2 regions of the Nostoc sp. UHCC 0252 genome follow, and region 2 is predicted to be linked to the other one. Evidence: predicted binding sites of a transcription regulator. Region 2 holds the regulator's gene; the other holds the start of a gene.
The links. The regulator NtcA, encoded in region 2, controls nitrogen genes in cyanobacteria. The targets are predictions, from matches to a motif close to TNTGTANNNNNNNNTACANA.

Region 1 (5,368 bases), on a different contig from region 2:
TATACAAGTATCCTCAATATCCCTCCATTTATTGACAGATTAGTTTCCAAAATGATATAGTAGTCAATGCTATCAAAGATCAAACTTATCATTTAAATTGTGCCAACTACTAAAATCTTCTTTAGAGTGGATGTTTTAGTAGTTGTCTGACTCATTTGAATTTTGAGAAAAAGCTATCCAAAAATAGACGCTAGTTAGATATGCTACTGCTAAGATGCAGATAGTGCTGATAAAGTTAAGATCAGTCATGACATTTAATTAAACGTAATAGTGAGCAATAAGCTTACAAATTAGAATTTGTAAACTTTTGATACTACATCCAAATATCTGGATGCAAAAAAGTTTTAGCCCAAAGGCTTGGACTAGGTAAATTTAATCGGGTCGCTGAATCGATGAAACTTCGTATTTAGGGGATAGCCTAAATATGACTAACCACGAAAGCTATCTATCCAAAAATTGACCATACAAACACGTGCAGTTTGTGGTCTTCATCCCCTGAATTCTATTCAGGTGGATGGTTGAAAAGGCAATAAGATATACTTACCCTGTTCTTGAGTAGGCTTTTACTAAAGCTCTTTTTGTGTTGCTAACCTTAAACTGCCGTATATACCAGCAGCAATAACCAGATAGCTAGCGTTGGTTAGCTGATTAGCTTAGTTTTTGCACGCTATTGCTACATTTACCTATTAGTTTTCATTCTACACTAGAAGGCATCAAAAAACTAGCCAGAAAATGTGTTCTCCAAAGTAGTAAACAAGAAGGTCTTGCAGAACAGAGTTAAATTGTCTAGACTAGAAGGTTAGCAAAACAACTTAAACAATACAGGTATTGATTAAATCTTCAACTCCTGATATTGGTAGGATTTTTGTATCCAATTTGCAAGCTAATTCTTCAATACTCATATCATCTAAAAATACTAATTCCCCATTTTTTAACATGACATTAGGGAGCAAAATCCCATCACCTAAATCTTGACCTTCTAAATTTAAAAGTAAATCATGACCAGTTAGTAATCCGGTTACACTGATAGTTTGTCCCCAATAATCACTACATAAAGCACGCATATTGACCTCTAAACCCTCAACAGAATTTAAGCGTTTCAAAATAGGTTGAAATGCTTTTTCTACAGCGTTGCCCACTACCCAGGTCAATTTTCTTTGAGGATATACTTTTGGCGGAAGTAATTCTGCTGCAATGGTGGCAAATTGCTTGATAAATAGTTGAATTGAGCCAACTCCGTTATCAATTTGAGGATATTCTTCATATTCGGACTCGCTGGGTAATTCCTCACCTGCAATCAAAAACCACTCATCAGCTAACCAAACAACGCTAGAACCAAATTGTTGGCGAAATTGCCGGGAAAGCGTTTGTACTTGGGAAATCACTTCTTGGGCTTTTTCTTCAGTTACAGGTATGAGTTCGTCTTCTGGAGGGCGAAACCGTGTCAATCCAACTGGCACAACTGCCACTGATGCCACCGTCGGGACTTCACCAGTATGAAAAGAAGTTAAATCTTTGAGAGTTTGTTCTAGATGTTTGCCATCATTGATACCAGGACAAACAACAACTTGAGCATGAATTTGGAGTCGCCTTTTTTGAAACCACTTTAGTTGTTGTAAAATTTGCCCAGCACGCTGATTTTTTAGCAGTCTAATTCTCACATCAGCTTCTGTCGCATGAACAGAAACATACAACGGAGACAAACGCATTTGCTCAATTCGCTGCCATTCTCTTTCTGGCAAATTGGTCAGGGTAAGATAAGAACCGTATAAAAAGCTCAACCGATAATCGTCGTCTTTCAAATACAAACTGGTGCGCTTACCTGGCGGCTGTTGATCGATAAAGCAAAATGGACAGCGATTATTACACTGAATTAAGCCATCAAATAGGGCAGTTTCAAATTCTAGCCCTAAGTCTTGATCGTAATCTTTTTCAATTTCTAGGCTATGAGTTTTGCCAGCAGCGTCTAAAACTTCTAGTTCTAAAACTTCATCTGCACACAGAAATTGATAATCAATTAAATCACGGGGACGTGTACCATTGATTGCAACGATCGCATCACCAGCCTCAAAGCCAATCTCTGCGGCTATTGAGTCTGGAAGAACTTTGGTAATTCGGGCAGGATTAATATTCATGGGAATTGGGAATTGGGAATTGAGAATTAGCCATTTGCTTTAAACAAATGACTAATGACTATTATTTAATTATCCTTTCCAGCCTGCTGCGATCGCAGCTAAAATAGCGCTACCGAATGCTAATCTATACCAAACAAAAACCAAAGTGTTTTTAGTTGCTAAGTACTTGATTAAAAATGCAATTGATAGGTAGGAAAAAATAAAGGTTGAAATAATCCCTACAATCAACAGTCCCACAATGTTATCTGGCAACTCGTGGGCTTGAAATGATTTGAAGATTTTCAAACTTTTATACAGCGTCGCAATGGTAAGAGTTGGGAAGCCTAACAAAAATGAGAATTTCGCTGCTGTATCGCGTTCTAATCCTAAAAATAAAGCAGTTGTCAACGTCGAGCCAGAACGAGATACACCCGGAATTAAAGCAAGTGTTTGTCCCAAGCCAACTAAAATCCCATCCCGAATCTGCAATGAATTAAAATCTCGCTTGCGAGTGCCAATTTTTTCTGCCAAACCTAGTAAAAGCGCCATTATAATTGACATGATGGCAATAATTAATGCGCTCTCTGGTAGAATATCTTTCAAAAGAAAGCCAAAAGCTAAAGCGGGTATTGTTCCGACTACAATACCCACAAGAATTTTCCACTCCTCACGTTGCCAATCTTTATCTTTTAGTGCTTCGATTCCACCTTTGACAATACTAGAAATCAGTGACCAAAAATACCCTACAATTGCGATAACACTGCCGAATTGAATGGCATCGACAAAATCTTTAGAACCTAACTCTTTCCAACCAAATACTTTGGTAAAAATCAGAAGATGTGCAGTGCTACTAATTGGTAAAAACTCTGTAATACCTTGAACAATACCCAAAATAAAAGCTTGAATAAACTCCATAAAAATCAATACCTTTTTTCTGTTCTAGACATAATTATGAACATTGTCTAGATGATGATGTTGCTTTATATACTTTTAACTGCACCTAATCTTATAGAAAGTCCGATTTTACCGCTCAATAACATCATCTAAGACGCTGACCATGTTCTTACACCCACTTGAATAAGTCAACGAAATTTTAGCAGTTTATCAAACTTTAATATTTAGCGGATTGATACTGTCAACTTTTTAACTGTTAAATTTTACCCTTTATTTTTGTAGTGCTTTGCGTACAAGAAACTACAAAATCGGTTTATACATAGTGCAACTTGAATGGATTAGCCTGGCGCAGAATGTTTTGCCTGGTTTGCACGCGCATTGCATGAAATTTCAGTATAATTGCAATGCCCCAGGGGGGGATTTTAAAATGTGATATCTTAAATAAAATAAAGTTTAGTAACAAATATTAAAAACTTTGATTAATAATACACTGTCCTCCTACACTGCTTCTACCCCTTCTATTGATACCGAGTTGGATTTAGCTGATACTGGGCAGAACGGTATCAGGCAATTGGAATCTACACTTTCCTTTTCTCCCTCTCTTCCCTTAATTTCTACCCAACAAACTTGGTTAGTGTTTGCGGCGGCGGTGTTTTTGGTAACAGTGCCAGTATTTATAGAAGCGCCAATAGTGCGATCGCTACCAGCTCTCAGTTTAGCGCTGACAGCATTTTGGGTATGGCTAAGTTTTACCTTAATGTCACGTCCTGCAACTTATGTCTGGGGCGATTTGCTCTTAGGATTTAGCTGGAGTTGGTTAGCAGGGGCGATTTACTGGGGCTGGTTACGTTGGGAACCTGTGTGGCATCTACCAGTAGAATCTATAGGCTTACCGCTTGCTTGCTGGTGTCTAGCGAAGAGTTGGGGCAAGGTTGGTAGCTGGTTTTATTTAGGATCTTTATTCGGTACAGTTTTAACAGACGTATATTTTTATCTAGCAGACTTGATGCCTTCTTGGAGGCAAATTATGAGAGTAGACGCAGATGTAGTACCACAAATCTTACAAAATGCCCTGATGCAAGTACAAACACCTTGGGGGCAAAGTTGGGCAATAGTTCTCGCCTTAGTGCTATTAACAGTCGGAATTTTAGCTTTAGGTAGAAAGCAAAGACACTGGTACGCCTTTAGTGGCGCAGTTTTAAGCACCATTTTGGTAGACAGCTTATTTTTGTTAGCTGCGATCGCAGCGTGAAGAGGTACGCGGCAAGACGCTTCTCTTACCGAAACTTTTTCTTGCCCAGTCTACGGCACATCAAAAATGATGCCGTAGATAAATAATTAGTTAAGAAATATTACATAATAGTCCATCGCTCAAATTTTCTTCTAGGGTTCTCGGTATTAGAAATCAGACGGTTTCGTGTCTGCTTGGAATGTAAAATCAGCCACCCCGAAAAGATTTCTTCTCCTTGGGAATCCGATCGAAATCATTGATAGAAGGCTATTACAGCTATGTAGACACCCTGATTCGATAAAAATTTTTGTCAAAACTACAGTCAAACCCAGTAACAGTAAATATTGTGGATATTAATACGCTGTATATTAGTTTCTGATGACTGCTGTGTTAATTAAGCTATCAGGTTTTGTTGTTTGTCCTTTGTCCTGTGTCCTCTAACGAATGACCAATGACCAATGACTAATGACCAATTACGGCTGTTAGCTTAAAACTTTTATTTCTGTTTGATGGAAAGAGGTAGAAAATCGTGAAAGGATTGGCGCGTTTATTAACAGTGTTTAGTTTGTTACTTGGTTGCTGGGGATGGTTGGGAACAACTCAGATAGCCCAAGCTGCTAGTTTCAACAGTTTTGTTCCTCAAGTCCCAATTCTGGCAATTGAGCGGCAGAATCGGGCAGATAAGAAGCTAGGAACGGAATTTGGTAAAAAAATTGATTTGAATAATACCAACGTCCGAGCTTTTCAACAATTTCCAGGGCTTTATCCCACTTTGGCTAAGAAAATCATCATAAATGCTCCCTACAAAAATGTAGAGGATGTATTGGATCTTCCAGGATTGAGCGATCGCCAAAAATCAACCCTGCAAGCCAACTTGGATAACTTTACCGTGACAGAACTAGAGCCTGCCTTCAATGAAGGAGACGATCGCTTTAACAACGGTATCTACAGATAAGTTGCAGTTAATGTAGCAAATAGCAGCCCACTCCTGATTCTAGGGAGTGGGATTACTCTATTAAAGATGAGGTGGGACAAGGAGGACAAGGGAGACAAGCTGACAAAGTAAAATTTTTCCTTGGCTCCCCCTGCCCCCTGCCCCCTGCCCCCTGCCCCCTCCCCTCCCCTCCCC
Region 2 (5,368 bases):
TCCCCAATACACCGACGAAAGAAGCGTTAGATATGCAGTTTCTAGGATACACTCATTCCTAAGATGTTAACAACAATTACTCGTACTACATTCTACTACTTGCAGAGATTGAAGTCACAGATCCCTGACTTTACTCTGTGATGTTGTGATTTTGTTTCTGCGCGTTTGATTTAGGATTGCTATACAGACATGAAACGCCTAGATTAAGGAAGTTTGAGTCACTTTTAACTGAAATACTTTTACAAGATTCTCCATTAGTAGCACTTTTACTCAACTAAAAATACTCACTTTGTCAGTTTGTCTATTTAAGCTATGTTTGGTACATAAAATAAGAAGCCAGCCTAATATGAGCGGCTGTTATTCTACACTTGACATAAAGCATTGTGAGTGCTAAAAGACGACTGCCAGAAACCATTGCCCATGTCAGAATCACCCGCCAATCTTGGCAGCACGGCTTCCTTGAAGGTGAAGTGAGTGCAGGTGAGTTTGAGTGGCATTTCCAATGGCATTTTCGCCGGGGAGAACTTGCCGTCAAGCCTTCCCAAGGCCGCGCCTTAATCAAAGAACCCCTCGGTCGATTTTTGGAGCAACAAGATTATCAGCTAGAGCCTGGAGGAGATTATGCTTTTACTATTCGGGCGGAACTTTAAAAGTTAGAAGCCATTCAATTTTGGATTTTAGATTTTAGATTGAATCCAAAATCCAAAATCCAGAATCTAAAATTTGTTTAGTGTTGGTTCTGTGAGGCGGTTTAAGTATCTTTCGATTAAGAGAATGGCAACAATGTCATCTATCGGTCTTGGAGGCTGTCGCAGACCTTGTGGCAATAGCTTTGTTAGCCCTTTGGGTGGGAACATTTGCCAATAGCGATCGCGTGCTTCTAGGGTTGTATACCGCTCATCTACTAAAATAATACTTAAAGGTTCTGTCAATTCCTGGTATAATTGCTGTCTCCACTGCTTGGCTGTAGTTTGGTCGCCCATCACCATCAAGGAAATCGGAAACTTTTGACGCAGTGTTTCAATGTCAGCGATCGCCTCTTTTGCTAGAACGACCTGATGATAATACAATTGCCGATCCAGTCCCATCACCGCTAAACCACACTTATCCCGACCTGGATCAAACCCCAATATGACTGGTTGAGTTGGTGAAAATTCACGGGAAGTCATAATCAATTAAGAATTAAAAATTAAGAATTAAGAATTAAAAATGCAATTACAGCAACTATTTTGACTGCTATTCGATATGTTTAAATCTTACTAACAACAGTGTGCAAATATTTTTTTAAGTACTAAAAATAATTTGTCCGTTGACTATTGCCACTAATTTTACTCTCAATGGGCCGGCTGTATAAGTGTCCTCTGCTGCGATCGCTTTGATCTCCAAAGGTTGATTGTACCGTCTTAATTGGGCGACAAAGCGGAGAAAAGTCCCTTCTACTTGCACATCTTCGACAATTCCGGCGTTACGGGCCCGAAATTGGGAAGCAGAAATTAGTATTTCCAACCGTTGCTGTAATTGATAGGATGTCATGGTTTGGGAATCGGCACTAGTTGTAGCTAGCACTGCACCTCCCGAAAAAACCAATTGATTTCTGGCTGTATCGGCGAAAAACTCTATCTGCTTTTCTCCCCGGACGTAATTACCAGCCGAAAAAATTCGCACCACGTATTCTTGACCATCACTAATCTGTTTGCTCAATTGGTCAACCCTATCTGGAGTCACACGCAGTAGCTCTACATTGGCAGGATTTGCCCCAGGCTCACTTAATCGGAGGTTGGCGTTGCGATTGGCTTCTTGTAAAAGTTGTACCACTGCCTGACGAGCAGCAGCAGGTTGGGTAATCCGAACTACAGCAGCAGAAAGAACTTGACCGCGAATTAAGGCCAGTTTACCTAAACGCAGGTCGCGGTAAGACTGATAAAATTTTTCCAGCCTTGCAACTTCCAGTTCTAGTTGCTCCTGTTGTGCTTCTAATTCTTTGAGAAGCGATTCCCGCTTGGCAATGACTTGCTCTCGAGCTGCAACTTCTGCGTTACGCTTTTGAATCAGTTGATCCAGTTGGGCAATTTTGCGATCGCGTTGTTCTACGGCTTCTTGACGGTTAGCGAGTTCGCGATCGCGTTTTTCAATAGCTGTTTTGGCTTCGTCAATGGCTTTTTTCGCTTCAGCGTACAGTCGTTGTCGTTCTGTCTTCAGCAGTTCAACAGCCGCTTGTAGCTCTTTTCTCTGGTTGGAAACGCTTTGCAACTCAGCTATGGCCTTTTGGTACTGAGTTACAACTTGTCCTAGCTGACCTTGAGTGCGTTGGAGTTGAGTTTGAGTTTGAGCTTGTTGACTAATGGTGCGGTTCAACTGAGCTTGTGTTTGGAGTTGTTTGGCATTCGCCGCCTGTAAAGATTTATTAATTGCCTGCAAGTCTTCTTGTGCTTTTGTTTGGGCAGTTCTTGCTTGGCTTAGTTCACTTTCTACCTGACTTTTCTGAGTTTCTGCGGTTTTCAGCTGTTCCCGCTTCTGTCTAAGGTCTGTTTGAATATCTTCTAATTCAAAGACTCCCTTTCGCAAGCCTTCGTCAGCAGCGAATAAAATTCCTAACGTTGATGCTGAAATCAAGCCGCCCGTAAAAATAGTTACTACTACAGCAGTATTTTTCGGACGAAGGTTAAAAAGTGAGAGGCGAGCTTTGCCAACTCGTGTGCCGATGCGATCGCCCACGGTTGCAATTACGCCTCCCAGAATTAAAATTGCTGCGATGAGGATGTATCCGGTGGTCATCTTTAGCTACCGAAATCCTTCCAGATACAGCCTACTACTTTTAAGCATTGTCTGGAAAGAAGTGGAAATTGGCAATAGCTGAAATTACTCAATTTTAGATTTACCTCTAGCTATTAGTGTCATTTTTGAAAATAGAACACGCGCCGATTCCCCTTTCTCCGATTGATTTTATGTGAATTGCCTACTTAAGGTAACAGGTTTATGCACAGTAATCTTCTTTTTGTGGATAGAAATCATCTTTTTCTCACGCAAATCCCCTAGTAGCCTAGTGACGGTAACACGAGTTGAACCAATTGCTTCTGCGATCGCCTGATGAGATAACTTCAGATCAATAGTGATCCCATCAGCACAAGGAACTCCAAAATCCCGACAAAGAATTAACAAAAAACTCACCAATCTGGAACCCATATCTCGGTGAGCGAGAGTTTCAATCATCATCTCTGTTTGTAAAATGCGCGAAGACAGACCCCGCAGCATTAACATTGATAATTCTGGATTTTCCTTGAGTGCTTGCTCTACTTGTTCAATTGGGGCTGACAGTAATTCCACAGGAGTAAATGCAACCGAATGGTAAAATCTATCGGACTTATTTCCTGTCAGCAATGACAAAACACCAAAAACACTATTTTCCCGAAGCAATGCTACTGTTATTTCCTCTCCTGCCTCGTACACCCTAGAAAGTTTAACAGCACCTTTCAAAAGAAAATAAACTCGTTCGGCAGGATCGCCAGGAAAAAAGATCGTTTTATTGCGTTCAAACGTTTCCACAACTGGCGGAAACGCCCCGGTCGCCATCTGACGAAATACATTTGCTAGGGCTTTATCTTGTGTCACGATCATCTCCCTTCCCCTACCCAATGCCGGAAAAACAAAAACTGATTACCTAAGAATACACCCGAAAAATGAATAAAGCACCGTCAACCTTTCTGTACTTTCCTATACTCAAACAAATCACTTCATAACTCTTTGTTTATAATGATACATAATTGTTGATCCTTTCAGCTACTAATTGTTGATAAGTACCTACAATAGCTGTATTAAAAAGGGTTTTTTAAAGAACAAATAAAGTTATTTTGGGAATATCTTTAGGAAAAATCAAGATTTTTACACGCAGCAAACACTCTTACCAATATTCATTTTTGCAAATCCTGTATAAAACAAAGACAAAACGTGCCTCAGATTCTAGTATGCTCCTAGATGATCGATCGCATGAACAATTTCTATGCTGAATCTGACTGGAAAAAATGCTCTTGTTACAGGTATTGCCAATAACCGCTCCATCGCCTGGGGCATTGCCCAACAGCTGCATAAAGCCGGAGCAAACCTGGGTATTACCTACCTGCCCGATGAACGCGGCAAGATGGAGAAAAAAGTTGCCGAATTGGTAGAACCCCTTAACCCAAGCTTATTTCTTCCCTGTAATGTCCAAAATGATGAACAGATTCAATCTACCTTTGAGACAATCCGCGAAAAGTGGGGAAAGCTAGACATCCTCATTCATTGTTTGGCCTTTGCCAGCAAAGATGATTTGACTGGAGATTTTAGCCAAACCTCTCGTTCTGGCTTCAACACCGCCTTAGAAATCAGTACCTACTCGCTGGTGCAGTTAAGTGGTGCAGCTAAACCTTTGATGACAGAGGGAGGAAGTATCGTTACCTTGACATATTTAGGCGGTGTCAGAGCAATTCCTAACTACAACGTTATGGGAGTTGCCAAGGCGGGATTAGAAATGAGTGTGCGCTACCTAGCCGCCGAACTAGGGCCACAAAATATCCGCGTCAATGCCATCTCCGCAGGCCCAATCCGCACCTTGGCATCTTCAGCAGTGGGTGGGATTTTGGATATGATTCACCATGTAGAAGAAGTAGCTCCCCTACGCCGCACCGTCACTCAGCTAGAAGTGGGAAATACAGCCGCTTTCTTATGTAGTGATTTGTCCAGTGGTATTACCGGACAAGTTCTATATGTAGATGCAGGATATGAAATCATGGGAATGTAAGATAATTTGGGGAGTGGGGAGTAGGGAGTGGGGAGTAAGTAAAGTGCCCATTTCCCATTTCCCATTCCCCATTCCCCATTCCCCATTCCCCACTCCCCATGCAAATAGTTAATTCATACGATCGCTTAACTGAAACCCCTCGGATTGCCACTGTTCACCGCACCACTGGTGAAACTGATGTGCAAGTTACCATCAATCTGGATGGTAGAGGAACTTGCATAGCAGCAACAGGCATTCCATTTTTGGATCATATGTTGCATCAAATTGCCTCTCACGGGCTGATTGATATAGATGTCCAAGCCAAGGGAGACTTAGAAATTGATGACCATCACACCAACGAAGATGTAGGCATTACTTTAGGTCAAGCTTTCAACCAGGCACTAGGCAGCAGAAAAGGTATTGTCCGCTTTGGTAATTTTCTCGCACCATTGGATGAAGCCTTAGTTCAGGTAGCACTAGACTTTTCTGGACGACCCCACCTCAGCTACGGCTTGCAAATTCCTACCCAGCGTGTAGGGACTTATGACACCCAACTCGTGCGCGAATTCTTTGTGGCGATCGTGAACCATAGCCAAATGACACTGCACATTCGCC

Region 1: the regulator NtcA is predicted to act here: its motif matches at 3,462-3,481, upstream of VB732_RS06620 (DUF3120 domain-containing protein).

The regions. Positions count from the first base shown of each region.
Region 1 covers NZ_JAYGHE010000007.1:39,305-44,672, reverse strand. Annotated here, with positions in the region: gene VB732_RS06630 (TIGR03279 family radical SAM protein) at 813-2,135, opposite strand; gene VB732_RS06625 (undecaprenyl-diphosphate phosphatase) at 2,205-3,029, opposite strand; gene VB732_RS06620 (DUF3120 domain-containing protein) at 3,484-4,260, shown strand; gene psbU (photosystem II complex extrinsic protein PsbU) at 4,769-5,194, shown strand.
Region 2 covers NZ_JAYGHE010000025.1:56,747-62,114, reverse strand. Annotated here, with positions in the region: gene VB732_RS16095 (hypothetical protein) at 1-70, shown strand, start outside; gene VB732_RS16090 (DUF3146 family protein) at 381-650, shown strand; gene VB732_RS16085 (pre-16S rRNA-processing nuclease YqgF) at 717-1,169, opposite strand; gene VB732_RS16080 (DUF3084 domain-containing protein) at 1,285-2,775, opposite strand; gene ntcA (global nitrogen regulator NtcA) at 2,944-3,615, opposite strand; gene fabI (enoyl-ACP reductase FabI) at 3,998-4,774, shown strand; gene hisB (imidazoleglycerol-phosphate dehydratase HisB) at 4,873-5,368, shown strand, end outside.